2 regions of the Nocardia sputi genome follow, and region 2 is predicted to be linked to the other one. Evidence: predicted binding sites of a transcription regulator. Region 2 holds the regulator's gene; the other holds the start of a gene.
The links. Region 2 encodes HspR, which represses chaperone genes until heat shock. Its sites were predicted from a motif close to ANNTGAGTNNNNNNNACTCANNT; they were not measured.
Positions count from the first base shown of each region.

Region 1 (4,425 bases), on a different contig from region 2:
GAGAGCGCCGACCGTGAACCGATCCTGTGCGCGGTGGCACAAGGCACCACCCGGCTCGCGGAAAGCGACCTGACGAACTCCAACCCCGCCTGACTCGCCCCACGCGCGAATCGTCGTGGACCCAGTGCGCCCAGCTCGCGCGCCGTGCGGCAGACGAAAGGCCGGGCACGGAGCATTCTCCGTGCCCGGCCCTTCCAGCACAGGTCAGGCGGTTGCCGCGTAGGCAGGGCCCAAAGCCGATTCGGTGACCGGTTCGATGGCGTAGGCCAGGATGTCGGCCACGTCGGCGACGGGGCGGACATCCAGCGCGGCCAGCACTTCCGCCGGGACGTCGTCCAGATCCGGCTCGTTGCGCGCCGGGATGAAGACCGTCTTCAACCCCGCCCGCTGGGCGGCGAGCAGCTTCTGCTTCACGCCGCCGATCGGCAGCACCCGGCCGTTCAGCGTGACCTCACCGGTCATGCCGACATCCGATCGCACCTGACGACCCAGCGCCAGCGACACCAGAGCGGTGACCATCGTGACGCCCGCGGACGGCCCGTCCTTCGGCACCGCGCCCGCCGGGAAGTGGATGTGGATGTTGCGATCAAGCACCGACGGCTCGATCCCGATTTCCTCCAGGTGGGAGCGCACGTAGGTCAGCGCGATCTGCGCGGACTCCTTCATGACGTCGCCGAGCTGGCCGGTGAGCGTCAGGGAGCGCTCGCCCTCGGCGGCGTTCGCCTCGATGTAGAGGACGTCGCCGCCCGCGCCGGTGACGGCGAGGCCGGTGGCCACACCCGGGACGGCGGTGCGTTCCACCGAATCGGGGGTGAAGCGCGGACGACCCAGGTAGTCCTTCAAGTCGTCCAATCCGATCGTCAGTGCTTCCTCGACCGGCACCTCGTAGCCCAGTTCGGGGTCGTAACCCGCCGCAGCGGGAACACTCTCGCGCTCCGACAGCCGAGTGGCGGCCTTGCGCAACGCTTTCGCGATCAGCCGCTCCATCTGCCGGACCCCGGCCTCCCTGGTGTAGTTGGCCGCGATTTCCCGCAGCGCCTCCTCGCTGACCGTCACCTCGTCGGCGGTCAACGCGTTGCGCTCGAGCTGCCGCGGCACCAGGAAGTCGCGGGCGATGGCCACCTTGTCGTCCTCGGTGTAGCCATCGACGGTGATCAGCTCCATCCGGTCCAGCAGCGGGCCGGGGATGGTCTCCATCACGTTCGCCGTGGCGATGAACAGCACGTCGGACAGGTCCAGGTCCAGATCGAGGTAGTGATCGCGGAACGTATGGTTCTGCGCCGGGTCCAGCACCTCGAGCAGGGCGGCCGCCGGGTCGCCGCGGAAGTCCGAGCCGACCTTGTCGATCTCGTCCAGCAGGACGACCGGGTTCATCGAACCGGCTTCCTTCATGGCGCGGACGATGCGACCGGGCAGTGCGCCGACGTAGGTCCGGCGGTGGCCACGGATCTCGGCCTCGTCGCGTACGCCACCCAGAGCCACGCGGACGAACTTGCGGCCCAGCGCCCGCGCCACGGACTCACCCAGCGATGTCTTGCCGACGCCGGGCGGCCCGACCAGCACCAGCACCGCGCCGGAGCCGCGTCCGCCGACGACCTCCAAGCCCCGGGCCGCACGGCGAGCCCGGACGGCCAGGTACTCCACCATGCGGTCCTTGACCTCGTCCAGACCGTGGTGGTCGGCGTCCAGGACCGCGCGGGCGGCCGACACATCGGTGCTGTCGGTGGTCTTCACCGTCCACGGCAGCTCGAGCACCGTGTCCAGCCAAGTCCGGATCCAGCCGGATTCCGGACTCTGATCGCTGGCTCGCTCCAGCCTGCCGACCTCGCGCAGCGCCGCTTCGCGAACCGTGTCGGGTAGATCGGCCTGCTCGACGCGGGTGCGGTAATCGTCGGCGCCGTCCGGCTCGTCCTCACCGAGTTCCTTGCGGATGGCGTTGAGCTGCTGGCGCAGCAGGAATTCGCGCTGGCTCTTCTCCATGCCCTCGCGCACGTCTTCGCTGATCTTCTCGCTGATCTCGGCCTCGGCGATGTGCGCTTTGGTCCACTCGATCAGGGTGGCGAGCCGCTTGGCCACCTCGGGGGTCTCGAGCAGTTCACGCTTCTGCTCGGAAGTGAGGTACGTGGCGTAACCCGCGGTGTCGGCGATGGCCGACGGATCGGTCAATTGATTGACCGCATCGATGATCTGCCACGCCTCGCGGCGCTGCAGCACCGAGACGACCAGCTTCTTGTATTCGGCGGCCAGTTCCTTGGTGCGGCCGTCCAGGGCTGAAGTCTCGACCGGCTCCGCCTCGACCCACAAGGCCGCGCCGGGGCCGGTGACCCCGTGCCCGATCTTTGCGCGCCGTTCGGCCTTGAGGACGGCCGCCGGAGCACCACCGCGCATCCGGCCGACCTGTTCGATGGTGGCGACCACACCGTAGGTGGCGTAGCCCTCGTTCAGGCGCGGCGCGAGCAGCACGGCGTCGGTCCCGGCGGCGCGCGCGGCATCGATCGCGGCCTGCGCCGATTCGTCCAGTTCGATGGGCACGACCATGCCCGGCAGCACGATCGGATCGGTCAGGAACAGCACCGGCAGGTTCTGTGGTGTAGTCACGTCTTCGACCCTTCCAAAAGTTGAGCGATGCCTACTCAACCCGCGATGGTTCGGGTTTGTTCCGTCCACGACCGAACGTTCGCCGACGGCGAATTCCCCACTCGGAACTGTGACGCGCGCCACGGACGCGGACACCGAGCCTCTTCGGATCCTCGCCCCGCCATTCGACTTCCGATTCGCCGGATACTCCTCGTTGACACCCCGTCCAAGGCAATGAGAACGTGGGGGCCTTGATATCTCATACCGGCGGTACCGCCGGATCGGCTTAGGGAGTCCTATCCATGTCGTCGCTCGCCGCTGGCGTGTTCATCGACTGGGAAGGATTGACCGGGCAGCCGAAATTCGTGGTCGACCTGATCACGTTCCCGATCTTCAGCGCGCTGGCCGGTTGGCTGACCAACTGGACCGGCGTGCTGATGCTGTTCTGGCCGATCCGCTTCCGCGGCATCCGCATCCCGGGCCTGCACGTGCTCTATCCCTACTTCCCGCGCCGGGTCCAGGTGTTGCCCACCTTCTCCGGCGACGGCCGCCGCCTCGGATTCCAGGGCTTCATACCGGCGCGTGCGGAAAAGATGGCCAGCATCTGCGTGGACAAGGCGCTGATGCGGATCGGGAGCCCGAAGGACTTCATCCACGAACTCGACCTCGACGGCATCGCCGACTACGTCGCGGTGCTCGCGCGCCAGCAGGTGCGGCCGCTGGTCGACGAGCTGATGTACCGGGAGAACCCGGACCTGTGGCGCACGGTGCCGCGCGCCGCCAAACAGCTGATCTACCAGCGGGTGGATCGCGAACTGCCCGCGCTGTCACGCCGCGCTTTCGCCTCGCTCGGCGACAACGTCGACCAGCTCATCGATATCAAGAGCTTCGTGATCCGCTACCTCCAGCAGAACCCGGCCATCCTGAAGGACCTGACCACCACCATCGCGGCGCCCGAGCTGCGCTTCATGGTGCGCATCGGCTTGCTCGGCGCTCCCTTCGGCGTGCTGCTGGCCCTGTATCTGCATGTACACCAGCACATTCCGGTATTCGGCTGGGTTCCGGGCTGGGTGATCGTCCTGCTCGCCTCGGCGGCGATCGGTGTGATCGTCAACGTCATCGCGGTGAAGATGGTGTTCGAGCCCGGCGACCCGCAACCGAGGTACAAGTACCTGTGGAAGCAGGCGCTGCTGGCGAAACGACAGCCGCAGGCGGCGACCGATCTGGCCCATATCCTGGCCTACCAGGTGTTGACGCTGCCGAACCTGTCTGAGGAACTGCTGGAGGGCCCGAACGGGGACAAGACCAGGCAACTGCTGGAACGGTTGATCGCCGACGAGATCAATCGTCAACTCGGGCCGACCACCACACTGGTGCGGGCGGCTCTGGGTCGTCGCCAGTTCGACAACCTCACGGTGGGCGCGGCGGGCGCCGCGGTCGGTCTGGCTCCGACCCTGACCGAGGACGAAGAATTCAACCTGGAGCAGGCCAAGACCATCGATGAATTCGCGGCGCGCAAATTGCGAGACCTTACGCCGGGGGAGTTCATGGAGATGTTCTACGCGTCCGTGGAACAGGACGCCTGGCTGCTGTATCTGCACGGCGCGGTGCTCGGCCTCGTCGTCGGGGCGGCCCACCTGGTGGCTTTCGGCTGGTAGCGAGGCTCTTTGCGGGCAAGATAAAACAAGCATGCTTGCCTTTTTTTGGTCCCGCTGCGATGCTGGACGGCGGCGGCGCACGAGGCGGTGTGCCCGGATCGGTAGGGGAACGGATGGCTGACCTCGAGGCGCTGCTCGGCGATTTCGCCGACGAATGCGCGGACCTGGAACGACTCGTCGGCCCGTTGGC
Region 1 is NZ_JAMFLC010000010.1:209,943-214,367, forward strand. Features, by position in the region: gene M8859_RS16645 (PaaI family thioesterase) at 1-93, shown strand, start outside; gene lon (endopeptidase La) at 205-2,538, opposite strand; gene M8859_RS16655 (DUF445 domain-containing protein) at 2,880-4,235, shown strand; gene M8859_RS16660 (TIGR03084 family metal-binding protein) at 4,349-4,425, shown strand, end outside.
Region 1: a site for HspR is predicted at 2,617-2,639, ahead of lon (endopeptidase La). Genes of this name have one in related genera too.

Region 2 (4,425 bases):
CATGAGGCGGAACTTCGTGGTCTGCACCATCGATGGGGAACCGGCGATCTGCACGTCGCGGTCGGACCAGGCGCCGAAGCTCGCGACGACCTTGCCGATCTGGCCGGTGACTCGGGGTTCCAGACCGGGCCATGTGGTGCGGGGCTCGTCGGGTTCGGTGTACCACCACGGGTTTTCGTCGTGCTCACTGACCGGCGTGACGGTGAGCCAGCGGTTGGCCATCGCCAGCTTGCTCAGCGTTTCCAGGTCGTAGAGGTCGCACGGGTGGTGACCGCCGACGAACAGGTGCACCTTCGGATTGGTCCGCCGCATCGCCATCGACATCAGCTGTGCCCGCAGCGGCGCGACGCCGGTGCCGCAGCCGACCATCAGCATCTTGCGTTTGATGTTGCGCGGAACGCCGAGGCCGCCGAGTGGTGAGCCGAGCAGCCACTGGTCGCCGACGACGGTCTGGCCGACGACGGCCGAACTGACCCAACCGCCCAGCACGCTCCGGACGTGGAACTCGATCTCCCCGTTGGCATTCGCGGGCACCGCGGGCGAGAGATAGCGCCACATGCGCGGCCGCGAGGGGATCTGCACGCTCAGGTACTGACCCGCCGCGTAGTGCATCGGCTGGTCCAGTTGCAGCCGGACGACGACCAGGTTGCGCAGCACCTCACGCCGCTCGATCACGGTGCCGGTCCACACCGGCGGCGTGGCCTCCTTCTCCGCCGCGCCGATCATGGTGTCGGCGATGATCTTCAGGCCCTCGTCCCAGGCCCGGTCGACCTCGTCGGTCCACATCTCCGTGCCCGCGAACACCTTGACGGCGGTCTTCAGCGCGGTGGACACGGCGGTGTAGTGCGCCGGCTGCACGCCGTACTTGCGATGGTCCCTACCGAGTTGGGCGAGGAAGGGCAGGAGCTTGTCGGGCTCCTCCAACCGGTCCAGCGCGTAGGAGATGGCCTTGACCAGGCGATCGCGCTGGGCGTCCATCGCGGCGGGAAAGAAATCGCGGACATGCGGGTAATCGGTGAACAAGATCGCGTAGAACGATCTCGCCAGTTTCTCCGGCCCCCCGTCCTCCGCAGCAACTGCCTTGAACGTGGTTCTGATCAAAGCGACAGTGCGCGAATCCATTGCCGTCACAACCCCATTTCGCACTCGTTCACGAACCATGCCGGCGAGTGAGGTGCTGCGGGCCACTCGACAGCAGCCGACGGAAAGGAGTGTAGGCGAGGTTTGCCAGCAACGGAATCTTTCGGAGGAACATCACGCGTGTAATTCTGTCGAAACGAGGTCGCCCGGCGAGACACGCCAGAGAAACCGACTGCACGACGGTGGATCTGGCACGAATTCGGTCGCGTTCACGGCGAATTGGCAACGGCCGCTTGGGAAATTCCATAGCGACTGGTCTGTTCTAGCGACATCAGGGCAACATGCATATCGCCACACGTAAAGCAAACCAGGCATACCGCACCGTTACCGTGATCCGGTCTATGGTGAGCAATACCAGTTGATTCGACAACGAAATAACTTTCGCCACATGACCTCTGCCGAACGTGTTCTGGTTTACCGTCAGCAAATACAGGGTGATTCCGGCTCCCGAAACGACGAAGGCCCCGGCCTCGAATCGCGGTGTGCGACCGAGGCCGGGGCCGTCGTCGTGCCGGTTATCGCCGGTGCCTGCCGTCCTCACGACGATGCCGAGGCTGCCAGACGACCAACGCCGTACTGCGCTGCGGCGGCGAGAGATCGGGACGGTACCCGGCGCGCATTCGCTCCAGCTCCGCCGTCAGGTCCGCGACCTGGTTGCGCAGCTCTTCCACCTGATTGGTCAGTTCGATGATGCGCTTGATGCCCGCCAGGTTGACGCCCTCGTCCTGGGACAGCCGCTGCACCTCGCGCAGCAGCTCCACGTCCCGGGCCGAGTAGCGCCGCCCCCCGCCCGAAGTGCGTTGCGGCGTGACCAGTCCCAAACGGTCATACGTGCGCAGCGTCTGCGCGTGCATGCCGGCCAGCTGGGCCGCCACCGAGATCATGAAGAACTCGGCGCGCGACCCGCCGGACGCGTTCTTCGGTTCAGAGGACATCACGCACCTGCCCATCCCGCCCGTGGATCGAAGCCGCTGAGCCGCTCCACCTCCTGGTAGCGCTTGAGCGCCTCCACGGCGTCACCGTCCAGCTTCTGCGGTATCGCGACCTTCACCGTCACCAGCAGGTCGCCCGCGCCGCCGCCACGCTTGGGCACGCCACGGCCGCGCACCCGCAGGATACGACCATCGGCGGTACCCGGGGGCACCTTGACGCCGACCCGGCCGTCCAGCGTTGGCACCGAAACCGTTGTGCCCAGGACCAATTCACTGTAACTGACCGGCAGCACCAAGGTCAGGTCGTCGCCGTTGCGGCCGAAGACCTTGTCCTGGCTGACGTGGACGGTGACGAAGAGGTCGCCCGACGGCGCCCCGCGCAGTCCCGCCTCGCCTTGGCCGGCCAGCCGGATCCGTTGGCCGTCACCGACTCCCGGGGGAATCCGCACCGTGATGGTGCGCGTGCGGTTCTGGATGCCGTTGCCGTGACAGTCGACGCACGGGTCGTCGATGATCGAACCGCTGCCACGGCACTCGTCGCACGGCTCGCTGAAGCCGAACGCGCCCTGGTTGCGGCTGACGACGCCGGTGCCGTTGCAGATCGGGCAGACCCGCGGACTCGTGCCCGGTTTGGCTCCGCTGCCGTGGCACGTGGTGCACGGCGACGGGCTGGTCATCCGCAGCGGAACCGTGACGCCCTGGGCGGCCTCGCGGAAACCGAGCGTCGTCTCGGTCTCCACGTCGGCGCCGCGCCGGGGGCGGCTCGACGTCCGCGTGCCGCCCCGGTTGAACAGACCACCGAGCAGGTCACCGAGGCCACCGTCGGCGGCGCCCGCGCCGCCGAAGATGTCCCCGAAGGTGAATTCCTGCGAGAAGCCGCCACCCGCACCGGGACCGAACCCACCGCGACCGTAACCGCCACCCGCGAAGAGCTTGCGGGTGTCGTCGTACTCTTTGCGCTTGGCCGGATCCGACAGCACGGCATGCGCCTCGCTGACGGCTTTGAACCGCTCCTCGGCTTTGGTGTCACCGTGGTTGGCGTCCGGGTGCAAGTCACGCGCGAGCTTGCGGTAGGCCTTCTTGATCTCGTCCTGCGAGGCGCCGGAGGAAATACCCAGCTCCTTGTAGAAGTCCTTTTCGATCCACTCCCGCTGGCTCACCGAGCATCTCCTCCTCTCGCGTCCTTATTGTTCGTTCGCGCCGGCATCAACATCCGATGCCTCTTCGGTCGGCTGGTCAGGGGTTTCCGTCGCATCGGCTACGCCGTCGGTTACCCCGACGAGCGCGTGCCGAAGCACCCTATCGCCGAAGCGATAGCCTTTGCGCATCACGATGCCGATCACCGGGTCGTGGCCGGAGCCCTCGTGCTGCACGGCCTCGTGCAGGGTCGGATCGAAAGGCTCGCCCTCCGAACCGAACTCCTCGAGGCCCTGCTTGAGCAGCGCGGCCGACAATTTGTCGGCCACCGACTTCAGCGGACCGGACTCCAGGTCGCCGTGCGCCCGCGCCCGGTCGAGATCATCGAGCACGCCGAGCAGTTCGGTGACCACCGACGCCTTGGCGGAGTCGATCGCGGCCTTGCGGTCGCGCTCGACCCGGCGCCGGTAGTTGGCGTACTCCGCGGTCAGCCGCTGCAGGTCGGCGGTGCGCTCGGCGAGCTCGCCGCTGATGGTGTCGGCGAGCGCCTGGGCGTCGCCGCCGTTGTCGGCCTCCGCACCGTTGCCCGACTCCGGGGCCTGCGCGGCCGCGGCGCCGTTGTCCGCGGCCTGCTGCCGGATCTCACCGGTCTCCGGGTCGATCTTCCGGTTGTCGACGAAGGTGATCGGCTCCTTCTCAGAGTTGCCCTCGGTCACTTCTTCTCCGTGTCGACCGGCTCGTCCACGACCTCGGCGTCCACGACCTGGTCATCATCCTGCGCCGAACTCGAAGCACCGTTGCCCTGCGCCGCGGCGTCCGCGGCGGAGGCCTCGTAGATGGCCTGGCCGAGGGCCTGCGACTCGGTCGCCAGCTTCTCGACGGCCGCCTTCACCGCGGCGATGTCGGTGCCCTTGAGCGCCTCGTTCGCCTCGGCGATAGCCGCCTCGACCTTGGTCTTGACCTCGGCGGGGACCTTGTCCTCGTTCTCCTTGATGAACTTCTCGGTCTGGTGCACCAGCGACTCGGCTTGGTTGCGGGTCTCGGCCTCCTCGCGGCGGGCCTTGTCCTCGGCCGCGTGCGCCTCGGCGTCCTTGATCATCCGATCGATCTCTTCCTTGGACAGGCCGGAGCCGTCCTGGATCTTGATCGTGTTCTCCTTGCCGGTGCCCTTGTCCTTCGCGGTGACGTGCACGATGCCGTTGGCGTCGATGTCGAA
Region 2 is NZ_JAMFLC010000004.1:82,006-86,430, reverse strand. Features, by position in the region: gene M8859_RS07430 (globin domain-containing protein) at 1-1,122, opposite strand, end outside; gene M8859_RS07425 (heat shock protein transcriptional repressor HspR) at 1,656-2,075, opposite strand; gene dnaJ (molecular chaperone DnaJ) at 2,075-3,232, opposite strand; gene grpE (nucleotide exchange factor GrpE) at 3,257-3,925, opposite strand; gene dnaK (molecular chaperone DnaK) at 3,922-4,425, opposite strand, start outside.